Regions from separate parts of the Cohnella cellulosilytica genome, predicted to be linked through region 2. Evidence: riboswitches for the same ligand, from Rfam matches in the RefSeq annotation. Region 2 holds a riboswitch; the other holds the start of a gene.
The links. Region 2 has a riboswitch for ZMP and ZTP ahead of ACFFT4_RS18465 (bifunctional 5,10-methylenetetrahydrofolate dehydrogenase/5,10-methenyltetrahydrofolate cyclohydrolase). Riboswitches for the same ligand answer to the same signal wherever they lie in the genome.

Region 1 (11,833 bases), on a different contig from region 2:
GTGCTGGAGGATTTGGACGGGAGAATCGACGGCGTGCTGGACGGCGGAGCGACTGGGGTCGGGCTGGAATCGACGGTCGTGCGGGTCGTGGACGGCACGATTTATATTTTGCGGCCGGGCGGCGTGACGCGGGAGAAGCTGCGCGAGGCGGTTGGCGGGCTGGCGGTCGTGGCGGAAGAGACGAAGGAGGGGGACCGCCGGACCGGAGCTGCGGATGCGGGAGTGCGAATTGGAGCTGGGGCGCCCGGCTCCCTGAGCATCGGAGCAAACGCGGCCCGCCTAACGGGGACCGAAGCGAATGCAGTCCGCCCAGCGGGAACCGAGGCGAACGCAGCCTATCCAGTGGGAACCGAAGCGCCGCGCTCGCCGGGGGTTAAGTATACGCATTACGCGCCGCGAGGAGAGATGCTGCTCGTTAACGGCGAAGGCGATCCGCTCCGGGAGGCCGTCCGGAAGCTGGCGAGTCAAGCTGCGGACGCGGGGCGGCGGGTGGCCGTGCTGAGCTGCTCCGAGCATGCCGCCGGCTACACGGCGGACGCCGTGTTCGACTGCGGTCCCCGCGGAGAGCCGGAGAAGGCGGCGCAAACGCTGTATGCGGCGCTTCGCGAATGCGACGAGAAGGGCGTCGATTATATCGTCGCCGAAGGCTATTCGGAGGACGGAATCGGCGCCGCGCTGATGAATCGTCTGCGCAAAGCCGCGGGCGGACGGGAAATTTTCGTCCCCTGACGCGCTTCCCCGCCGCAACCCTTGCATGATCGACGCCCTGTCCGCATATGTTGTGGAGAAGGACAAGGCGGCAAGCCTGCGATACGTTCGTTCGTCGCGCCGGCCGGAATGCAAGGGGGGACAAGCATGTATGACGTGTCTGCGGCCACCGGTCAGGCGCTGACCGTTCTGGTAATGGCGGTCGCTTTGGGCATGGACGCGTTCTCGCTCGGAATCGGAATCGGGTTGAAGGGCGTGCGCTTGTACGACGTTATGAAGCTGAGCACGCTGATCGGCATATTTCACGTGCTGATGCCGCTCGGCGGCATGTATACGGGGCAATACGTAAGCGAGATTCTGGGCGGAGTCGCGACTACCGCGGCCGGCGCGCTGCTGCTCTTGCTGGGCGGACATATGGTGTACAGCTCCCTGCGCGGTGAAGCGATCGATTCGATCAATCACCGCACGTTGTGGGGGATGCTCGTATTCGCGTTCAGCGTGAGCATCGATTCCTTTTCCGTAGGCGTATCCTTGGGCATGTTCTCGGCTCACGTGTGGCTGACCGTGCTGCTGTTCGGCCTGTTCGGAGGCTTGATGAGCGTGATGGGCCTCATGCTGGGAAGAAGGGTCAGCCGGAGCCTGGGAGGATACGGCGAGGCGCTCGGCGGTGTTATTTTATTCGGATTTGGTCTATTATTTCTTATATAAGAACTTCTACATCAACTATGCAAGCAGGGGGAGACCATGAATCGGGTTTTGATCGTATGCACGGGCAACACTTGCCGCAGTCCGATGGCCGAAGCGATCTTCAAGGATTTGGCGGCGCGCAGCGGCAAGCCGCTCGAGATCCGCTCCGCAGGAATATCCGCCCCGAGCGGTTCGCCGATTTCGCCGAACGCGGCCGAAGCCTTGAGGAAACGCAAGCTGGAGCTGCCCGGACCTTCGACTTTGCTGACCTCGGAAGAGGTGCTGTGGGCCAACCTTATTCTTACGATGACGGCGGGGCATAAGAGGGCGATTCTGGAACGATATCCCGAAGCGCTGTCCAAAACCTATACGCTGAAAGAATACGCCCTGCGCGGCGACCCGGTCATGGACGACGTGGCGGAGGCGGAGCGGCTGTATTCGGAATGGCAGGTCAAGCAGCTGCTCGGAGAGCCGATGTCGGACGAGGAGAAGTCGCGTCTGTTCGAGCTGCAGCGGAGGATTCCGGACTTCGATATCGCCGATCCGTTCGGCGGCCCGCTGGCGCTCTACGAGCAGACGGCCGACGAGATCGAGGATGTTTTGCTGACACTGATCGACAAATGGGATGAAAATCGGAGCGGAGATCGCAAGAACGGAGATTGATTTTTCCGCCGAGCTTCGGTATGATGTTCGTATAACTTCAAGGTTCCGATGTAACTGGCGACGACAAGTGGAGCATACCACGGTGGAGCATCGGAATGACGGCCGGTCGCCTGGGCGAAGAGCAGCGTGCGGAATGCGCGCTAGCTCTTTTTTGTCTTTTTTCCGCTTGAAGCTGGCCGGGGGGCGCCATGAGACGGCGTTCCGCGGCACGGTTCGACACCCGCCCGTGTTGAGCCGGTTGGATTCAGGTATAATACCTTTATTATCTTCTGTGGAAACGACAGAGCGGTGAGGAGGTTGCGGGGGATGGCTGCGGAGACTCGTTCGATAGCCGGCCAGGTGGAAGCGTTGATGGACGAATTGGTGAAGACGGGCAACGTCCGTCCGGGCCAGATCGTCGTGCTGGGAGTCAGTACGAGCGAAGTGAGAGGGCAGCGCATCGGGACGTCCGGGGCGGAAGAGGTCGCGAGCGAAATCTATGAGGGCGTTGAGCGAGCGAGGGAGCGCGCCGGCGTGCACGTCGTCTGGCAATGCTGCGAGCACCTGAACCGGGCGCTCGTCGCCGAGCGGCGGCTGGCCGACGACCAAGGCTGGACCGAGGTGGCGGCGGTCCCCGTCCCGAAAGCGGGCGGATCGATGGCCGCCTGGGCCTACCGCCGGATGGAGGAGCCCTGCCTTGTCGAGGCGGTGCAGGTTCACGCGGGCATCGATATTGGCGAGACGCTGATCGGGATGCATCTGCGTCCGGTCGCCGTTCCGCTGAGGCCGTCCATTCGCGAGGTCGGGCAGGCGAGAGTGAACATGGCCGCGACCCGGCCGAAGCTGATCGGGGGCGCAAGAGCCGTGTACGAATGGGAAGGGCGAGCGAACGTTGACGGCAGCCTCGGCGGCAGCGGCGCTTCGAACGCTTGCGATTAACGAGCGGCAAACAAGACAATCAACGGGAGGAATAATTATTATGTTGGAAAACCTGCGCAAGCAAGATCCGGAAATCGTCGACGCTTTGAATTTGGAGCTGAAGCGTCAACGCGACAACATCGAACTGATCGCTTCCGAAAATATCGTCAGCCAAGCGGTTCTCGAAACGATGGGGACGGTGCTGACGAACAAATACGCGGAAGGCTATCCGGGCAAGCGTTACTACGGCGGCTGCGAATACGTCGACATTCCGGAGCAGATCGCCCGCGAGCGCGCCAAGGAATTGTTCGGAGCCGAGCACGCGAACGTGCAGCCTCACTCCGGCGCCCAGGCGAACCTGGCCGTCTATCTGGCCGTTCTGAAGCCGGGCGACACGGTGCTGGGCATGAACCTGGCGCACGGCGGCCACTTGACGCACGGAAATCCGGCTAACGCGTCGGGATTGCTGTACAACTTCGTCGCTTACGGCGTTAACGACCAGACGTTCACGATCGATTACGAAGAGCTGCGCAAAGCGGCGTTTAAGCACCGTCCTCGCCTGATCGTGGCGGGCGCTTCCGCTTATCCGCGCGCGATCGATTTCGAGAAAATCGGCCAGATCGCCAATGACGTAGGCGCGCTGTTCATGGTCGACATGGCGCACATCGCGGGCCTCGTGGCCGGCGACGAGCACCAGAATCCGGTTCCGTACGCGCACTTCGTCACGACGACGACGCACAAGACGCTCCGCGGTCCTCGCGGCGGCTTGATCCTCTGCCGCAAAGCTTGGGCGGCCGCGATCGACAAAGCGGTGTTCCCGGGCACGCAAGGCGGTCCGCTGATGCACATTATCGCGGCCAAAGCGGTGGCGCTCGGCGAAGCGCTGCAGCCTTCGTTCAAGGAATACGCGCGCAACGTTGTCGTCAACGCTAAGGCTCTGGCCGAAGCGCTCGTCGCGGAAGGGCTGAACATCGTTTCCGGCGGCACGGACAACCATTTGATGCTGATCGACACCCGCAACCTGAACATTACGGGCAAAGAAGCCGAGCACGTGCTCGATTCCGTCGCGATCACGGTCAACAAGAACGCGATTCCGTTTGATCCGACGAGCCCGTTCATCACGAGCGGCATTCGCCTCGGCACGCCGGCCGTCACGACGCGCGGCATGGACGTCGAAGCGATGAAGACGATTGCCAAGGTGATCGCCTTGACGCTGAGAAACACGAAGGACGAGGCGACTCTGGATCAGGCCCGCAAGATGGTCGCCGATCTGACCGCGAAATATCCGTTGTACCCTGATCTGGCCTATTGATTCGCGGCAACGCGCACGCAAGAACCTCTCCGACCGGAGAGGCTCTTTTGCATTCGGGAAGCGCGATTTTCATGCGGAGCCGAAGTTTTTTCGACGAAATCCGCGCTGCCCGCGAAGGATGTTATGCACCCGTTCGGAGACAATGATATAATGTACGGGGCAAGCTACATAGGAGCACGGCCGGGAGCGCCGAGCGCGCTTGCGGGGGCCGTCTAAGAAAGGGTAGAACATAATGGGACGACTCGTCATTTGCGATCATCCGCTGATCCAGCACAAAATCACGTTTATTCGTGACAAAATGACAAATACGAAGCAATTCCGGGAACTGGTCGACGAAGTGGCCATGCTGATGGCTTACGAGCTGACGCGGGACTTTCCGCTGTCCACCGTGCGGGTCGATACGCCGGTCCAGTCCGCCGAAGGGAAAGTGATCGCCGGGCGCATGATGGGGCTGATTCCGATTCTGCGCGCGGGTCTCGGCATGGTCGACGGCGTGCTGAAAATCATTCCGTCCGCCAAGGTCGGCCATATCGGCCTGTATCGCGACCACGAGACGCTGCAGCCGGTGGAATATTACTGCAGCCTGCCGTCCGACGTGAAGGAGCGCGAACTGCTCGTCATCGATCCGATGCTGGCGACGGGAGGCTCCGCGAACGCGGCCATCGATATGCTGAAGGCCCGCGATTGCCGGCCGACGAAGCTGATGTGCCTGATCGCGGCGCCGGAAGGCGTGAAGGCGGTGCAGGAGAAGCATCCGGACATCGATATTTATTTGGCCGCGCTGGACGAGAAGCTGAACGAGCACGGCTATATCGTTCCGGGGCTGGGCGACGCGGGAGACCGCTTGTACGGCACGAAATAAAGCTCTCGGCGCGGAGAGGGAGAGAAGAGAGACATGAGCAATAGGATTAAAGTGATGACCATATTCGGAGTGCGGCCGGAAGCGATCAAGATGGCGCCGCTTATTCTGGAGCTGGAGAAATACCCGGAGCGGATCGAGTCCGTCGTATGCGTCACCGCGCAGCATCGCCAGATGCTTGACCAGGTGCTCGAGGTGTTCGGCATCCGGCCCGATTACGATCTGGACATCATGCAGGCGAGCCAGACGCTGAACGAGATCACGATTCGCGTCCTGCAAGGCTTGGAGCCCGTGCTGAAGGAAGCGAAACCGGATATCGTGCTCGTCCACGGCGACACGCTGACGTCGTTCCTGGCCAGCTACGCGGCCTTCCTGCAGCAGATCAAGGTGGGTCACGTCGAGGCCGGGTTGCGGACATGGAACAAGCTGTCCCCGTATCCGGAGGAGATGAACCGGCAGCTCACCGGCGTGCTGGCCGACTTGCATTTCTCCCCTACCTCCTGGTCGGCGGACAATCTGATCAAGGAGAATAAGAACCGGGATACGATCTACGTCACCGGCAATACGGTGACAGACGTTTTCCAATATACGGTCAAACCGGATTATACCCATCCCGTTCTGGACTGGGCCGCAGGCAAGAGAATGATTCTGATGACGGCGCATCGCCGCGAATCCCTGGGCGAACCCCATCGGCAAATTTTCCGCGCGGTGAAGCGGATCGCGGACGAGTTCGAAGACGTCGCGATCGTCTATCCGGTGCATCTGAACCCGGCCGTCATCGAGCCGGCCCGGGAAATTCTGGGGGATCATCCCCGGATTCGGCTGATCGAGCCGCTGGACGTCGTCGAAATGAACAATTTCTATCCGCATGCGCATCTGATCCTGACCGATTCCGGCGGAATCCAGGAGGAGGCGCCTTCGTTCGGAGTGCCGACGTTGGTGCTGCGGGATACGACGGAACGGCCGGAAGGCATCGAAGCGGGCACGCTGGAGCTTGTCGGAACGGACGAGGAACGGGTATTTGAACGGACGAGGGCGCTGCTGAGCGACGCGGAGCTGTACAAGCGGATGAGCGAAGCTTCCAATCCTTACGGAGACGGGCGAGCATCCAAGAGAATTGTCGAAGCGATACTCCATCATTTCGGCCATGGCGAACGTCCGGAGCCGTTCCGAACGGGGATATGACAAATTTTTTGGCCCCCTTCTGTACAGTGTACAGTTCAACTGTATGGTTAGGTCTGGCAGAAAACCGCATGGTTATAAGGTTTTCCTGAATGATGTTCACACAAATTTTGAATTTCTTCGAATTGACAAACCTTCTTGGACTTCGATAAAATGTATGAAGGTCGACAGAGGTACACATGATGATAAAGAAGGACAATGAGGACAATCCATGGCGTGCGTTAGGCTTGGTCGGAGCCCTTGGCTTCGAGGTGGGCGCGTGCACGGTAGCGGGTTACTTGATTGGCGGTTGGATCGGCCCGACCTCTTCCGGATGGAAGATGGCGGGCGTTTTCATGGGTCTGGGCATCGGGCTCTTGATTGCGATTCTGCACGTCAAGCGGGCTCTGGAGAACAAAGATGGATGAAATATTAACGAGATCGACTCGAACGGCGTGTTGGTTCCTTGCGATCTGCCTGATGTGTTGGGCGGTCTTGCCGGAATGGCGGATCTATTCCGCAGGCGTTGCCCTCGGCGTGTCGGCCAGCTTGGTAAACGCTTTTTTGTTGCGGAAGAGAGTCGCATGGATCGGTACCTTATACAAGGACAACCCCAACCCTCCGCGCAAGGTCGGCTTGGGGCTGGCAAGCCGTCTGGCTATGGTGCTGCTGGCGACTATGCTGGCGTATCGTTTCCCCGATCGTTTTCATCTGCCTTCTGTCTTGTACTCTTGTTTCTTTATGCCTGTCGTTTCGTTGTTCTTTGCTTTTCTTAACAACAGACGTTCATCCTGACGGAAAGGAGGGGGACATAACAGCATGCATGAATTTCCCGTGCTAGAGGTCGGAGGATTGCATATCGATATTTCGACCTTTCTGGCGATTATCGTCTCCGCTATTATTACTTTCGTGCTGGCGAAGCTGGCGGTGCGCAACCTGTCCGTAGAGAACCCGTCCAAGCTGCAGAACTTTCTGGAGTGGGTCGTCGAGTTCGTCCAGTCCACGATTGCCAGCACGATGCCGCTTCGGCGGATCAAGCCTTTCGTGGCGCTAGGCATGACTTTAATCATGTTCATCTTTATTTCCAATCTCCTTGGACTGCCTTTCGGGATCGTAACCGAGACTCATCACGTCAACGAGACGCTGGGCATAACCAAAGAGATGCTGGACGAGCATGGCGGCCATGTCGAGCTGGCCTGGTGGAAGTCGCCGACGGCGGATCTTAACGTGACGGCCGGCCTGGCCGCAGTCGTATTCGTACTGGTTCATTTCCTGGGGCTTAAGATGAACCGCAAGCATTATCTCAAACACTATTTCCAGCCGTACGGGGTCTTCTTCCCGCTGAATCTGATCGAGACCATCGCGAAGCCGGTTACGCTGGCATTGCGGCTTTACGCGAATATTTTCGCGGGCGAGGTGCTCATCTCGACGATTCTCATGCTGGGAGCCATCGGAACGCCGTTCATGATCGTCTGGCAGGGCTTCAGTATTTTCGTCGGAGCGATCCAAGCGTTCCTGTTCACGATCCTTACGATGGTTTATATCTCGCAAGCGGCAATTCACGACGAACACGAGCATGCTCACTGACTTCGCTCTCCGGCTTCGGTAGAAGGCGCGCGCGGATGACAGGATAATGAAATTAAAACCCAATTTTCGAGGAGGATTTACACAGTATGGATTACAACGTATTGGCAGCAGCAATCGCAGTAGGCTTGGGCGCTATCGGCGCAGGCGTAGGTAACGGTCTGATCGTAAGCAAGACGGTTGAAGGTATCGCTCGTCAGCCGGAAGCCGCAAGCAAGCTGCAGACGACGATGTTTATCGGCGTCGGTATCGTCGAGGTCGTTCCGATCATCGGCGTCGTTATCGGCTTCTTGGCATTCTTCAGCTAATTGCATAGCAAAACGGAATATGGCGGGGAAGGCCAAAGCCCTCCACGCCATCGTTTTTTAATCAGATAGGGACAGATTACGGAAAGGAGTGCAACCATGGATTTTAGATGGGAATCGTTCGTATTCGCGATCGTCGCGTTCGGCATTTTGTACTGGCTTCTCAACAGGTACGCATTCGGTCCGTTGTTCGGCATCATGGAGAAGCGTCGCGAGATGATTCAGGAGCAGTTGAACAGCGCCGAGAAAAACCGCGCGGAAGCCGATCAATTCATAGAAGAGCAGAAGCAAGCGTTGCAGCAGGCTCGCAAAGAAGCCTACGATATTATTGAACAGGCTAGAGTGACGAGCTCCAAGCAAGCGGACGATATCGTTCAGACGGCTCGCAACGAGTCTACCCGAATCAAAGAAGACGCGCTTCAAGAAATCGAAACGGAGAAGAACAAGGCGGTTGCCGCGCTTAAGGCGCAAGTCAGCGGTTTGTCCGTCCTGATCGCATCCAAAATTATCGAGAAACAAGTCGACGAGCAATCCCAGAAGGAACTGGTCGATCAATATTTGCAGAATGTAGGGAATAAATCATGAGCCGCGGCACGGTAGTGGCTAAGCGGTACGCGAAAGCGCTGTTTTCCGCCGCCCAGCAAAAAGGGCTCGTAGCCGAGACGGAGACGCAGCTGCAGCTGATCGTCGACGTCCTGCAGATCAACCCCGAGTTTCGCGCATTCCTCGTCGCTCCCAACATTACGCTTGAGACGAAGAAGCAGACGCTTTTCCAAGCCTTCGGCGCGGAAGCGTCGCCGCTTGTCCTCAATACGATCAGCCTGCTGATCGAACGCGGCCGCGAAGGCGAACTCGCCTCCGTTCTGGCTGCCTATTTGCAGGTGGCCGGCGAAGCGCTCGGCCGCGCGGACGCGCATGTCGCGTCGCCGGCTCCGCTCAGCGACGAAGAGCAGGCCAAGCTCGCCGACAAGTTCGGAGCGCTGCTCGGCAAGAAGGTACGGGTCACGAACAGCGTGAACCCCGAACTGCTCGGAGGACTGACCGTTCGCATCGGCGACACGCTGTACGACGGAAGCCTCAAGGGCAAACTCGAACGTCTGGACAAAACGCTGCAATCGGCAGTGATCTAACGAATAAACCATACCATTTACCATTTGCAAGCAATGGAGACAGGGGTGAACGAATTGAGTATTAGGCCCGAGGAAATCAGCAGTCTGATCAAGCAACAAATCGAGCAGTACCAATCCGATATTCAAGTCGTCGACGTCGGCACCGTTATCCAAGTCGGTGACGGAATCGCTCGCGTACACGGATTGGAGAAGTGTATGGCAGGGGAACTGCTCGAGTTCGAGGGCGGCGTTGTCGGCATGGCTCTTAACCTGGAGGAAGACAATGTCGGCGTCGTCATCATGGGTCCTTACACGACGATCCGCGAAGGCGACCAAGTGAAGAGAACCGGCCGCATCATGCAAGTGCCGGTCGGCGAGCAGCTGCTCGGCCGCGTCGTTAACTCGCTGGGCCAGCCGGTTGACGGCAACGGTCCCGTGAACACGACGAAAACCCGTCCGATCGAATCCCCGGCTCCGGGCGTTATGGACCGTAAATCCGTTCACGAGCCGATGCAGACCGGTATCAAAGCAATCGACGCGATGATCCCGATCGGCCGCGGCCAGCGGGAACTGATCATCGGCGACCGCCAAACCGGTAAAACGACGATCGCCGTCGATACGATCGTGAACCAAAAAGGCAACGGAGTTATCTGTATCTACGTTGCGATCGGCCAGAAGCAATCGACCGTGCGCGGCTTGGTCGAAACGCTTCGCAAGCACGGCGCGCTCGACTACACGATCGTCGTTACGGCGAACGCTTCCGAGCCTGCACCGCTGCTCTATCTTGCTCCTTATACCGGCGTATCGATGGCCGAGGAGTTTATGTACAACGGCAAGCACGTTCTGATCGTCTATGACGACTTGACCAAGCAAGCCGCGGCATACCGCGAACTTTCCCTCTTGCTTCGCCGTCCTCCGGGCCGGGAAGCTTATCCGGGCGACGTCTTCTATCTGCACTCCCGTCTTCTTGAGCGCGCAGCCAAGCTGAGCGACGAGAAGGGCGGCGGCTCGATTACCGCATTGCCGTTCATCGAGACGCAAGCAGGAGACGTCTCCGCCTATATCCCGACCAACGTAATCTCGATTACGGACGGTCAGATCTTCCTGGAATCGGATCTGTTCTACTCCGGTCAACGTCCGGCGGTTAACGTCGGTATTTCCGTATCCCGGGTAGGCAGCTCCGCGCAGATCAAAGCGATGAAGAAGGTTGCGGGCACGCTCAAGACCGACCTTGCCCAATACCGCGAATTGGCGGCGTTCGCGCAGTTCGGCTCCGACCTCGACAAAGTGACGAAGTCGCGTCTGGACCGCGGTATCCGCACGCTGGAAATTTTGAAGCAAGGCGTTAACCAACCGCTTCCGGTCGAGCGCCAAGTCGTTTCTCTCTATATCGTAACCAAAGGCCATCTGGACTCGATTCCGGTACAGGACGTTCGTCGTTTCGAAGCGGAATTCCTGACGTACGTGGATGCGAACCGTCCGGAAATCTTCCAGTCGATCCGTGAAACGAACGACTTGACGGCGGAAACCGATCAAGCTCTGATCGACACGATCGCGGCATTCAAAAAAGGCTTTAACGTATCGGCCTAAGCCGCCGAGCCGATAGCCCGGTAAGGAACGCAACATTAAGCTTGAGCCGGACCGACCCGAGTCGGTCCCGGCAATAAGGTGGTGAAACGATTGGCTAAAGGGATGCGCGAAATCAAGCGCTCGATTCGAAGCAAGCAGAACATGAAACAAATTACGAAGGCGATGGAGATGGTTGCGGCCTCCAAGCTTAGAAGAGCCCAAGAGGCGGCCGTCTCCGCTCGTCCGTACACGGATAAATTGAAGGAAGTCGTCTCCGGCATCGCTTCCGGTTCGGGCGGCAGCAAACACCCGATGCTCCAGAGCCGTCCGATCAAGCGGACCGCGTATTTGGTCATCACGTCCGACCGCGGACTGGCCGGCGGGTATAACTCCAACATTTTGCGCAAAGTGCTGCAGACGATCAAGGAGAACCACAAGTCTCCGGAGGAGTATGCAGTCTTCGCCATCGGTCGCAAAGGTCGCGATTTCTTCACGCGCCGCGGCATACCGTTGGTGGACGAAGTAACGGGAGTGGCCGATTCGCCGAAATTCCACGACATCAAAGAAATCGCGGCCAAAGCGGTCGGAGGCTTCGAAGCCGGATCGTACGACGAGCTGTACCTGGCCTACAACGAATTCCGCAACGCGATCGTGCAAGTGCCGACCTTGAAGCGACTGCTGCCTCTTGGCGACATGGAGTCGGGCGTGGGCAAGGGCGATTACGAGTACGAGCCGTCCGCGGAAGAAGTGCTTAACGTCCTGCTGCCGAAATACGCGGAAACGCTTGTCTTCAGCGCAGTGCTGGAGGGCAAAGCCAGCGAATTCGGAGCGCGGATGACGGCGATGGGCAACGCGACGAAGAACGCGACGAAGATGATCGCCGAGCTGACGCTGCACTACAACCGTGCACGTCAAGCGGCCATTACGCAGGAGATCTCCGAGATCGTCGCCGGAGCCAACGCACAGCAATAACAATCGT
Region 2 (11,833 bases):
ACCTTCTGGGATTGATCGCTAAATTTCAATTCCGTAGCTTGACCCTTCAGCAAGAACATGCCGGTCTCGTTGCGGTGTTCTCCGAGAGCCCCCTCATACAAAAGGTTTGCGCCATGAGTAGGCGGAGAGTAGAACAGCTTCATGAGCCATTCAACTACCAGGGGAAGTCCGGAGTCTCTTCCTTTTCTCAGCGTATTATTGCCACCCGGGTCAACGCTGCGGATCTTGATGCCTTCCTTGGCAAGCTGCGGTGCGATAGCCCGAGTCCACAGCGAAAGCGCCAGCTTTGAAGTGGCATAAGGACCAAGCAGCTTGCGGAAGGTTTTGGGACGTTCCAGGATTTCGATATTAAATTCTTTTACAAAGTTTAGCGCTGAAGACGAGGTGTTGATCACCGTTTTTAAGCTGCCGTTTTTTAGGAGCTCCTTTAATTCCATGAGTATGATATACGGAGCGATCGTCAACAGCTCGTAATGCTTCTCGTGCCCTTGTTTCGAATAGCTTAGTTCAGAAAAGGAACCTCCGGCGTTGTTGAACAAAATATCGATCCGCTTCTCTTTGTCTTTGATCTCGTCCAAAGTCTTGCTCAAGCTGGCATAATCGGCAAGATCCGCTGTTTTATAAATGCGAAGCTTTCCGTTCATGACGGCTTTACGGATTTTCATATCGTCCGCCGGGAAGTCGGAACGGTTCAAAGCGATGACCTGCCAGTCCTCCGTCAGCAACTTCCGGGTTAACTCCAGCCCGATCCCGGCGTTTGCGCCCGTGATCAGAGCGATGTTTTCTCGTTGGTTCGTGTTCACTGTACGTCTCCTCCTAAAGTCGGGAAATGTTTCCCTGATAGCGCATATTCTATAACTTGGAGTTAGCACCAAGTCAAGACACGATAACAAGGGTTTATCCCAAGGCCGACAAATCGATCTCATTGGGCCGAAGAGGAGGCAAACCAAGTCATATCGAATTAAACTAGGTACTGCTCTTAGTTGGAGGAAATGCTCATTGGAGGTGAGGAAATGGACGTAGCAACCGAACTGGTCGACAGTATGCTGACGAAATTTAAATCCGAGAGGAAATGGACGCTTCAAGCGATTGCACAGCTGTCGGATGAAGATATAATTTGGTCTCCGAACGCCGACAGCAACAGTATCGCTAATTTAGTGGCTCACATCCGCGGCTGCGTGCACTCGCGAATCGAAACCATCTTTTATAACATTCCCGATACAAGAAACAGGGATGACGAGTTTGAGCGCGGGCTTGCGATGTCCGCAGAGGACGCCTTCAGCGTGACGAAGAAAGCATTTGATATCATCCTTGAATTTCTCGAACACCTCCGCGCAAAACCAGAACTGGTGATGTCTCAACCGTTTCTCAATCGTCCACCCCTTACCTATAGCCAGGTCAATAATGAGACAACGACTCTGAACCTCATGATAGCGATGATTAGAGAAATACATTATCACACGGGGCAAATCATCTATGCGGCAAAAATCAGAAAAGGGCAGCTTGAGTGGCAATACGACTAAAAAGAACGATTGTTGAAATTGTCGAATATTTCTGGCAAAATGCAATTAGATGTACAGTAGGCGTAACTGGCGAAACTTGGAGTACCACGGGGGAGCGCATACTTGATACGGCCGATCGCCTGGGCAGAGGTAGGGAGTAAATCTCCCTGCCTCTTTGTGTTTTTAACAAGAGGAAGGGATGATGGTCGTGAAAGGAAAACCGCTAATTTTGGATGGCAATGAGGTTGCCGCATCTATCAAGTCGCGCATGGCAAATCGATTAGAGCAGCTTAGCTTAAGGGGACGGTTCCTTGTCTGGCAACCATTCTGGTCGGCGACGATCCGGCTTCGGCTACCTACGTACGCATGAAAACGAATGCCTGCAAAAGATTGGGCATTCGATCGGTTCGTATCGATCTGCCCGGAGAGACGACGACAGAACAATTGATTGAAGCTATACAGCAGTTGAACGGGGATTCCGCGGTCCATGGAATTCTGCTGCAGCACCCTGTGCCGGAACAGATTGACGAGCGGGCTGCATTTGATGCGATTGCCATTGAAAAAGATGTAGACGGGGTAACAACCCAGGGATTCGCGCAAAACGCATTTGGCTTTGCCGCATTTCCTTCCTGTACTCCGGCAGCTATAATGGCCATTCTGGATCATTATCGTTTGCCGGTGTCCGGAAAGCATGCGGTGGTCATCGGAAGAAGTCCCATTCTGGGCAAGCCTGTATCCGCTATGCTGCTGAACGAGGACGCGACGGTGACCACGTGCCATTCAAAGACGGTTAATCTGAAGGAGTTTGTGAGATCGGCGGATATCGCTGTCGCTGCGGTCGGGAAGCCCAAGTTCGTTCCAGGGGACTGGATTAAGCCGGGGGCCGTTGTGTTGGATGCCGGATACAACCCGGGGAACATCGGAGATGTGGACTTTGAGGCATGCCTCCCTTATGTATCCGCGATTACTCCGGTTCCCGCTGGAGTAGGTCCGGTGACGATCGCCATGTTGTTGAAGCACACGGTTGATGCAGCTGTGAAAATTCAAGAATACTAATATTCGCGATTATAGGTGCGATCCGCCGCCTATGTCGACGCCTTGCGAACTTCGGATGATTTTATAAGATTTCGTGCATCGCTCGTATATGAACATCGTTACCCGCTTGATAATATGTAAACAGCATCAGATCTGCATGCACAATCAGGAGGGATAAAGATGTTCAAATGGAAGCGTTATCTGACCGTGCTGGCGGCGACCGTCATGATAGGAGCTTTGACGGCATGCGCCAGCGGGGAGAAAAATAGCGAATCCGAGCCCGGCTCGGCAGGCGGGGCGTCCGATCAATCGGTCAAGCTTAGAATTATGTGGTGGGGCGCGCAGGAGCGTCACGAGGCGACACTGGCTGCGCTGGACCTGTACACGCAACAAAACCCTCACGTTACGTTCGAGCCGGAATATTCCGGTATGGACGGTTACCTGGACAAATTGTCGACGCAGGCGGCGGCAGGCAATGCGCCGGACGTGATTCAGCTCGATCCGGGCTGGACGCCGGACTGGGCGGCCCGCGGACAGCTGGCGGTGCTGACGCCGGAAGTCGATTTGAGCCAGATCGATCCCAAGCTGCTGGCCGGGGGACAATCGGGCGGCGAGCAGTACGGCGTTCCGCTCGGCTCCGTCGCTTACGGCATGATCTACGACAAGGCGGCCATGGATAAGCTCGGCATCGACAATCCGCAGAACGGCTGGACATGGGACGATTTTTTCTCCCTGGCGAAGTCGTCCAAGGATAAGCTGCCGGAAGGACAATATTTCTCCAAGGATTATGCCGGCGATTATTTTGCTTATTCCGCATTCCAATACAGCAAAGGCAAAGGCGCGGTGACGACGGAGGAAGGCAAATTCAATATCGACGAAGCGGCGTTCCTGGAATGGACCAAAGCGTTCGAGGAGCTGCGGAACGAAGGGATCGTGCCCCCGGCCGACGTGAACACGTCCGACAAGGAATTCGATCCGCAAATGGATTTAATGGTCGCGGGCAAAGTATTGATGCGTCTTAGCTTCTCTAACAACTACGGCTCCTGGGACAGCTTGAAGCCCGGCGCATATGCGCTGGTGACGATGCCGCGTTCGGAAGAAGCGGGCGGCTGGCTGAAGCCTTCGATGTACCTGACGGTTTCCGCGAATTCCAAGAAAACCGAGGAAGCCAAGAAATTCATCAACTGGTTCGTCAACGATCCGGAAGCGGCCCAGCTGCTGAAAACCTCTCGCGGCTTGCCGGTCAACAAGACAAATGCCGACGCGCTGCAAGCGAGCATGAGCGAAGTCGACAAAGTCGGTCTGGAACTGCTCAGGGCGACCGAAGTGGACGGACAAACCTGGACGGCCGGAGCCGGCGGCTGGACCAACTATATCGACAAAGACTGGCCATATGTGCGCGATCAGCTCAGCTTCGGCAGAATAACGCCCGAGCAAGCTTATGAGGAATTAAAAACGGCGGCCAGGGAATACGAAAAATAAAGAATGGACGAATGCCCGGAACGATGTCTGTTCCGGGCATTCCATTGTCCTAAATAGAGATGGAGTGCGGGAGGCGTTTGGAGATGAATCGGCACAGTCAAAAACAACGAGGCGCCGGGTACGGAGCATGGCTCGAATATCGCGGGTTGAAGGGCGAAGCGGCACAAACAAAGTATTGCCGCGTCATTGCGCCGCAAGAGCGCGACATCGTGATGGAAACGGCCGTTGCGGAGCTGGCGCGGGGTCTTGGCCATTTGTTCGGACAAGGAGAGGCGGCAATCGTCGCGACGACCGGCTCGGCGGGGCTGTCGTCGTCCGTGGCGATCGGCCTGTGGGGAGACGGAACAATCGTCGACGAGCTGTTCCGGGGAACGGCTCTGCCCGAGCCGGGCGGCGAAGGCTACGCGATCAGAACGGATCGCGAGACGGGGGGCATCGCGATTGGCGCCGCTTCGCCGATCGGCGCGCTGTACGGCGTCTTTCATTTGCTCAGGCTGCTCGGTACGGGCCGACCGGTCGAAGCGCTGGAGCTTGTCGAACGTCCGGTCAATCCACTGCGCATGATCAATCAGTGGGACAATATGGACGGAAGCGTGGAGCGCGGCTACGCGGGAAGCTCTATCTTTTACGAAAACAATGCGTTCACTTCCGATACGGAGCGGCTGAGCGATTATGCGAGATTACTTGCGTCCTGCGGCATTAATGCGATATCCATCAATAACGTCAATGTGCATCGGCATGAGACGATGCTGATTACGCCGGCGCTTCTGCCGGAGGTGGCGAAGGTCGCGGCGCTGTTCCGCGCTTACGGGATTCGCCTGTTCTTGAGCGTCAACTACGCAAGCCCGCTGGAGATCGGCGGCCTCGTTACGGCGGACCCGCTGGACGAAGGCGTACGCGAGTGGTGGCGTTCTGCGGCAAACGGCATTTACGCGGCGATTCCCGACTTCGGCGGCTTTGTCGTGAAGGCCGATTCGGAGAGCAGGCCGGGGCCGTTCGACTACGGCCGCGACCATGCGGACGGCTCCAACATGCTTGCCGAAGCGCTTCGGCCGCACGGCGGCATCGTCATCTGGCGCTGCTTCGTCTACGACTGCAAGCAGGACTGGCGCGACCGCTCGACGGATCGGGCGCGTGCGGCTTACGATCACTTCAAGCCGCTGGACGGCCGATTTCTGGACAATGTCATTCTCCAGGTGAAGAACGGTCCGCTCGACTTCCAGGTGCGGGAGCCGGTCTCCCCGTTGCTTGGCGCGATGGAGCGAACGAATCAGATAATCGAATTCCAGATTGCGCAGGAGTATACCGGCCAACAGCGCCATCTCTGCTACCTCGTTCCGCAATGGAAGGAGACGCTCGATTACGACACGCATCTGAAGGGGGAAGGCTCCACAGTTAAGCGGATCGTGGACGGGTCCTTGCACGGCAGCCGATACAGCGGCATCGCGGCGGTGTCCAATATCGGCAGCGACGACAACTGGACGGGCCATCTGTTGGCACAAGCCAATCTGTACGGTTACGGGCGCCTTGTCTGGGACCCGGAGCTGTCGGCGGAGGAAATCGCGGAGGAATGGATTCGGCTGACATTCGGCGGCGACGAGCGGACAGCTGCCGTAATCGGGAAAATGCTGATGACTTCCTGGGAAATCTACGAATCGTATACCGCGCCGCTCGCCGTCGGTTTTATGGTTAATCCGGACCACCATTACGGGCCGAATGTCGACGGTTACGAATACTCCAAATGGGGAACGTATCATTTTGCGGATCGCCAAGGCATCGGAGTAGACAGGACGACGCATACGGGAACGGGCTATACGTCTCAGTACGCCGCGCCGAACCGGGAGCTGTACGAAGCGCTGGAGAGCTGTCCGGACGAGCTGCTGCTTTTCTTCCACCATGTCCCGTATACCCATGTTCTGCACAGCGGAAAATCGGTCATCCAGCATATTTACGATACCCGATTCGAAGGCGCGGCGCGGGCGGAAGAGCTGAAGAAGGCGTGGGACAGCCTGGCCGGCCGCATCGATGCGCGGCTGCACCGGCAAGCGGTAGAACGCCTCGCCGGGCAAGTCGAGTATGCCAAGGAATGGCGCGATGTGATCAATACGTACTTTTACCGCAAGAGCGGCATCGCGGACGAGCTCGGGCGCAAAATCTATTGAGGACATCCTCCATTGCTCGTTGTTTTTTCGTTATATTTTGAAAGAATTCGATTATCCCTCTCATTTAGTCGGCTGTTCCGCTTCATTATACTTAGGGATATACAACAGACGACTTGAGGTGACACCATGGATCGTACTGCAGCGGCAGCAGCTCCCGCAGTCAACAAAGTCAAGCGCTTGCGCGTCAAATCCGGCAGGTGGAACGCGCCGGTTGCCGGCTACTTATTCATATCGCCATGGCTGCTCGGGTTTTTGCTGCTTACGGCGTATCCGCTTCTCATTTCCTTGTATTATTCCTTTACGAACTATACGTTAATGCAGCCGATGGAATGGGTAGGGACGGCCAATTACGAGCAGATTTTCTCATCCGACGCGAAGTTCGTCCAATCCGTGAAGGTGACGTTCTATTATGTGCTCGCTTCCGTGCCGCTCAAGCTTGCGGCCGCGCTTGCGGTGGCGATTATGCTGAACAAGGCGATTCGCGGCATGACGTTCTACCGCACGGCGATTTATTTCCCTTCGCTCATTGGCGGCAGCATCGCCGTATCGCTGCTGTGGCGCAACATTTTCGGCATCGACGGCGTGTTCAACCAGATTATCGGCTTTTTCGGTTTCGAGGGCAAAGGCTGGATTACGAGTCCCGATACGGCGATGAGCACGCTCATTCTGCTGACGGTATGGCAGTTCGGCTCCTCGATGGTTATTTTTCTGGCGGGCCTGAAGCAAATCCCGGGCGATCTGTATGAAGCGTCGTCCGTGGACGGGGCCAATAAGCTTGTGCAGTTTTTCAAAATAACGCTGCCGATGCTTTCGCCGATTTTGTACTTCAACCTGGTCATGGGCGTCATTAACGCTTTCCAGATGTTTACGTCCGCGTTCGTCATTACGAACGGAGGACCGATGAACTCTACGCTGGTCTACGCCTTGTACTTGTACGAACGGGCGTTCAGCCGCTATCAGCTTGGCTATTCCTCGGCGCTGGCCTGGATTATGCTGGTCATGATCGTCGTCGCGACCGTCATTATTGCCGGGACATCGAAATATTGGGTCTTCTATGAGACGGAGTCGGGCAGGGGGAAAGGAAAATGAGAATAAGCAAACCGTGGAGGCCTGTTTCCAGACACCTTGTCCTGATTGTTTTCAGCTTGATTATGGTTTATCCCGTCCTGTGGTGGATCGGGGCTTCGCTTAAGAAGACGAGCGAGCTCAGCTCTCCGAACATCTTTCCTTCCGTGCCGGAATGGAGCAATTTCGTGAAGGGCTGGCATTCCGTGCCGGGCTACTCCTTTACCCATTTCTATCTGAATACGTTTCTGCTGGAGGCGGCGCTGCTCGTGACGACGCTTGTCTCCTGCACGCTTGTCGCCTTCGGCTTCGCCAGGCTGAGCTTCCCGCTCAAAAACTTCTGGTTCGCGCTGCTGATGCTGACTCTGATGATGCCGGGGCAGGTGCTGATCATTCCGCAGTACACCTTGTTTCACGAGCTTGGCTGGGTGAACACCTACCTGCCGTTTATCGTGCCGCATTTGCTGGCCAGCGGCGCCGGCGGAACGTTTTTTGTCTTCCTGCTGATCCAGTTCGTACGGGGGATTCCGAAGGAGCTCGACGAGTCGGCCAAGATCGACGGCTGCTCCTGGTTCGGAATCTACTGGCGGATCGTCATGCCCTTGACGAAGCCGGCGATCGTAACGGTCCTGATTTTCTGCTTCCTGTGGAACTGGGACGATTTTCTCGGGCATCTGCTGTACCTTAACTCGGTCGACAAATATACGGTAGGCCTTGCGCTGCGAATGATCAACGACTCCCAGTCCGCCCAGCAATGGGGTCAGCTGCTTGCCATGTCGCTGGTCTCGATCCTGCCGGCCACGATCGTGTTTATGTTCCTTCAGAAGTATTTTGTCGAGGGGATTGCGACGACGGGTATTAAAGGATAAGATTGACCCCAGTATAAAAGGAATAAAGAGAGAATAACGGTAGAGAGCGAACGGGTTTTCGCGGCTTTACCGTTTCTTTCGGCTTATCCGGATAAGGGATGTGCGGCAGGATGACGAATCCGTTCAAAAAATACCGGGTCGACCGGCTGTTCTTTTTCAGCTTTGCCGTTCTCTTGGTCGTCGTGGTCGCGTTTATCGCCTGGAAAAGCTACGACATTTCGTCCAAAGCGCTGGTTCAGACGACCTCGCATTACCAGCAGCAGCTTCTGGACGAATTGAACAGCGAAATTACGACCCGCCTTGTCATGATCGAGCAAATCTCGCTGTCCACTTCCCGAGACAATGACTTGATTACTTTCCTGAAGGACAGACAGGATGAATTCGACCGCTACCGGGCGTATATCAGCATTGAGCGCGCGCTGGCGAACCTGACGTATTCGATTCCGCTGATCCAGGGCATCGATCTGTACATGGACCGACCGTTCCAGGGCGACGCCAAAAGCTACATCCAGTTTCGGGACATCGCCGCGCTGAGCCAGCAGTCATGGTCGCGCGGCCTCGACAGGAGCGACTTCGCCTGGTCGACCGAGCACCGGATTCCGAGCTTCCAGGGCGATATTCCGGTGCTTAGCTTTGCCCGAAAAATCATGAGCGAAAGCGATTATCTCGGCGTTCTGGTCATTCATGTGAAGGCGGACGTCATTCGCGGGCTGCTCGACGGCGCTTCGACCGGCTCGAACCGGCTGATGACGAACAGCGAAGGACAGCAGGTATTGAAAACCGGCCAAACGCTGGACAAGGAAGAGCTGTCGCAATGGATCGTGACGAAAGGCCGTCAATCGGGTTATCTCCACATCCGGGACCACCCCGAGCTCGGCAATTCGCTGCTCGTATACTCGAAGCTGGACGAGTCCAATTGGACACTGGTAGAGATTACGTCGTGGAACCAGATTATTGCGAGCAGCCTGCAGCTTGCCGAAGTGATCGTCGTGATCGGCATTGCGGCCGTGCTGTTGGTGCTGCTGCTGACCCACTTTCTGAGCAAGCAGTTCGCTAAGCCGCTTCGCAAGCTGATCTCGGCCATGGGCGCTTATTCGGTCGGGGGAGGCCAGGCAACGCTGCCGTCCGACTACACGAATGAATTCGGCTCGATGTTCGCCGGCTATCGCAAGCAGAACGAACGCATCGAACAGCTGTACCTGTCGCTGGAGCATCGCTACGAGCAGCAGCGCAAAGCCGAGATCGAAGCGCTGCAGGCGAATATTAATCCGCATTTCCTGTACAACATGCTGGATCAGCTCAACTGGATGGCGATCGAAGCGGGGCAGGACGAGCTCAGCCGCATCCTGGAGCTGATGGGAAAGATGTTCCGCATCGGTCTGTCGAACGGCGCCAGCTTCATTGGCGTAGAGGAAGAGCTGGAGCATATCGAATGTTATCTGGAAATTCAGCAGCTGCGCTGGGGAAGAGGGCTGGACTGCACGATTGAGGCGGAGGAGAGCATTCGCGACTGTCTGCTGCCGAAGCTGACGCTGCAGCCCTTCGTGGAGAACGCGATCGTGCACGGCTTTAACGCGCGCGACGAGGGCCATATCCATATTCGGCTGACGGGACGGGAAGGCCGATTGCAGATCGTCATCGACGATAACGGCAACGGGCTGAGCAAGGCGGCGGAGCGCCGTCATCATCTGCGGACGGGCGGCTACGGCATACGGAATGTCAGGGAACGGCTGACCGCCTATTTCGGCGAAAATCAAAGCATAATGCTTGACGAGCGGGAGGAAGGCGGCACAAGAGTCTGTATCGCCATGCCGCTGCTGACGGAGGCTCCCAATCGGGAGCATGCGGAGGGAGGGTGAACGCCATGTGGAAAATCGTCATTATCGATGACGAACGGCAAGTGCTGCAGGGGATGAAACGCGTCATTCCATGGGAGGATCTGAACGCGGAGTGGGCAGGCGAGGCGATGAACGGCGAGGATGGGCTGGCGCTCATCCGCGAGGTGCGGCCCGATATCGTCATCACCGATATTTACATGCCGATCATGAACGGGATGGACATGCTGGAGCAGCTGAGAAAGGCGGGTTTTGCCGGCAAGGTCATTATCCTGAGCGGCTACTCGGACTTCGAGCATGCGAGACAGGCGCTGCGGCTGTCCGTGAGCGATTACGTGTCGAAGCCGATCAGCGTGCCGACCCTGGAGACGATTCTGTATAAAGTGATTCAAGAGCTGATGGAAGAGGAGGAGAAGCGGACCAAGCAGGGGGAGCTGGAGCAAAAGCTGATGCTGTACGAGCCGTTTATCGAGAAAGAATGGGTGCGCGCCGCCGTTGTCGGCACTCTCGACCATTCTTATCCGAACGGTGTCCACATGCCGGAGCCTTACCGATATTGGACCGAGAAGCGCCATGCGGCAATCGGCATCGATCTTGTCCGCGACATTCGGGTGAACGAGCTGTCGCTGTCGGACCTTAACCTGTTCCGCTTTGCGATGAGCAACATCGCCTGCGAAATTGCCGGCGAGCTGTTTCCGGCGTTCGAATATGCCGAGCTGCACAGCACAAGATCGGTCCTGATCGTACACCCGGAGCCGGCCGCGATGCCGCAGGACAAGACGCAGCAGAAGCTGGAGGAGCTTGCCGTTCGGCTGATCGAGAGCTTGAAGGGTTATCTGAAAATGACGATTCGCGTCGGCATCGGCTCGGTGAAGGAGCGCTGGACGGATATTCCCGATTCGACGGAGGAAGCGTTCCGCGCGAGCGACAGGAGAGAGTATCGCGCCGTTCCCGATTACGAAGTTTACAGCGGCGGCGGGAAGGAGGACGGGACGAGGCGGACAGGCGCAGCGGTGCAGTTCCCGGTCAAGTTCTCCTACCGGCTGGCCGGCGCGATCAAGGCCGCGCAGGAGGAAGAGGCGCAGCGCCTCGTCGCGGACTACATCGCCGAGCTGAAGACGCAGAAGGGCGTGACGGCCGAATACTTGCAGACGCTCGGCAGCGAGCTGTGGGGCATTATCGCCTATTGCCTGTACGAGGCCGGGTTTGCGCAGGGCGATCTGGTCGCCAACGACCAGGTTGCGAAGGAGCTTGTCGGGCTGACCGATGCGGAGCAGCTGCGGCAGTGGCTGTCGAACAAAATCTCGCTTGTCTGCGACAGCAGGCAGTACAAGGGCAACAGCAAGCACCGGCAGCTGGTCGATTACATGACCGACTATATTCACGAGCATTACGCGGAAGAGCTGACGTTGGCCGAGCTGGCGGACAAGGTGTACGTTTCTCGCAACCATCTGTCGATTATTTTCAAGAACATAACGGGCGAGACCTTCAATAACTATTTGATACGGGTCCGTATCGAGAAAGCGCGCGAGCTGCTGCTCGAACGCAGGATGCTCGTATACGAAGTGGCGGAGCATGTCGGCTACAAGAACGTTCCCTATTTCAGCACCCTGTTCAAGAAGGTGACGGGCATGAATCCGACAGAGCTGATCAAATAAACCGAAGCGGGGGGAATGGAAAATGATACGCGTAGCTATCGTGGGAACGGGCTCGATCTCGACCGCGCATCTGGACGCCTATACGAGGTTTGCCGATCGGTGCCGGGTGGTCGCGCTAGTCAACAATCAGACGGAGACGGCGGAGAGGCTGAAGGAGAAATATCGGCTCGATTGCCGGATCTATCAGGATTACAAGGATTTGCTGGAAGGCGATCAGGTCGATCT

Region 1: linked by a shared signal. The riboswitch ahead of ACFFT4_RS06545 (TIGR01440 family protein) and the one ahead of ACFFT4_RS18465 (bifunctional 5,10-methylenetetrahydrofolate dehydrogenase/5,10-methenyltetrahydrofolate cyclohydrolase) in region 2 are both predicted to bind ZMP and ZTP.

Annotation. Positions count from the first base shown of each region.
Region 1 is NZ_JBHMDN010000010.1:84,089-95,921, reverse strand. It holds gene ACFFT4_RS06560 (L-threonylcarbamoyladenylate synthase) at 1-729, shown strand, start outside; gene ACFFT4_RS06555 (manganese efflux pump MntP) at 856-1,416, shown strand; gene ACFFT4_RS06550 (low molecular weight protein arginine phosphatase) at 1,453-2,058, shown strand; ZMP/ZTP riboswitch at 2,099-2,181, shown strand; gene ACFFT4_RS06545 (TIGR01440 family protein) at 2,365-2,976, shown strand; gene glyA (serine hydroxymethyltransferase) at 3,017-4,267, shown strand; gene upp (uracil phosphoribosyltransferase) at 4,500-5,129, shown strand; gene wecB (non-hydrolyzing UDP-N-acetylglucosamine 2-epimerase) at 5,163-6,311, shown strand; gene ACFFT4_RS06525 (hypothetical protein) at 6,488-6,715, shown strand; gene ACFFT4_RS06520 (ATP synthase subunit I) at 6,708-7,082, shown strand; gene atpB (F0F1 ATP synthase subunit A) at 7,107-7,874, shown strand; gene atpE (F0F1 ATP synthase subunit C) at 7,961-8,179, shown strand; gene atpF (F0F1 ATP synthase subunit B) at 8,276-8,761, shown strand; gene ACFFT4_RS06500 (F0F1 ATP synthase subunit delta) at 8,758-9,306, shown strand; gene atpA (F0F1 ATP synthase subunit alpha) at 9,361-10,875, shown strand; gene atpG (ATP synthase F1 subunit gamma) at 10,966-11,826, shown strand.
Region 2 is NZ_JBHMDN010000024.1:40,687-52,519, reverse strand. It holds gene ACFFT4_RS18475 (SDR family NAD(P)-dependent oxidoreductase) at 1-803, opposite strand, end outside; gene ACFFT4_RS18470 (DinB family protein) at 1,014-1,523, shown strand; ZMP/ZTP riboswitch at 1,576-1,655, shown strand; partial or broken gene ACFFT4_RS18465 (bifunctional 5,10-methylenetetrahydrofolate dehydrogenase/5,10-methenyltetrahydrofolate cyclohydrolase) at 1,705-2,558, shown strand; gene ACFFT4_RS18460 (ABC transporter substrate-binding protein) at 2,718-4,019, shown strand; gene ACFFT4_RS18455 (alpha-glucuronidase family glycosyl hydrolase) at 4,103-6,181, shown strand; gene ACFFT4_RS18450 (carbohydrate ABC transporter permease) at 6,308-7,270, shown strand; gene ACFFT4_RS18445 (carbohydrate ABC transporter permease) at 7,267-8,115, shown strand; gene ACFFT4_RS18440 (cache domain-containing sensor histidine kinase) at 8,226-9,974, shown strand; gene ACFFT4_RS18435 (response regulator transcription factor) at 9,980-11,608, shown strand; gene ACFFT4_RS18430 (Gfo/Idh/MocA family protein) at 11,631-11,833, shown strand, end outside.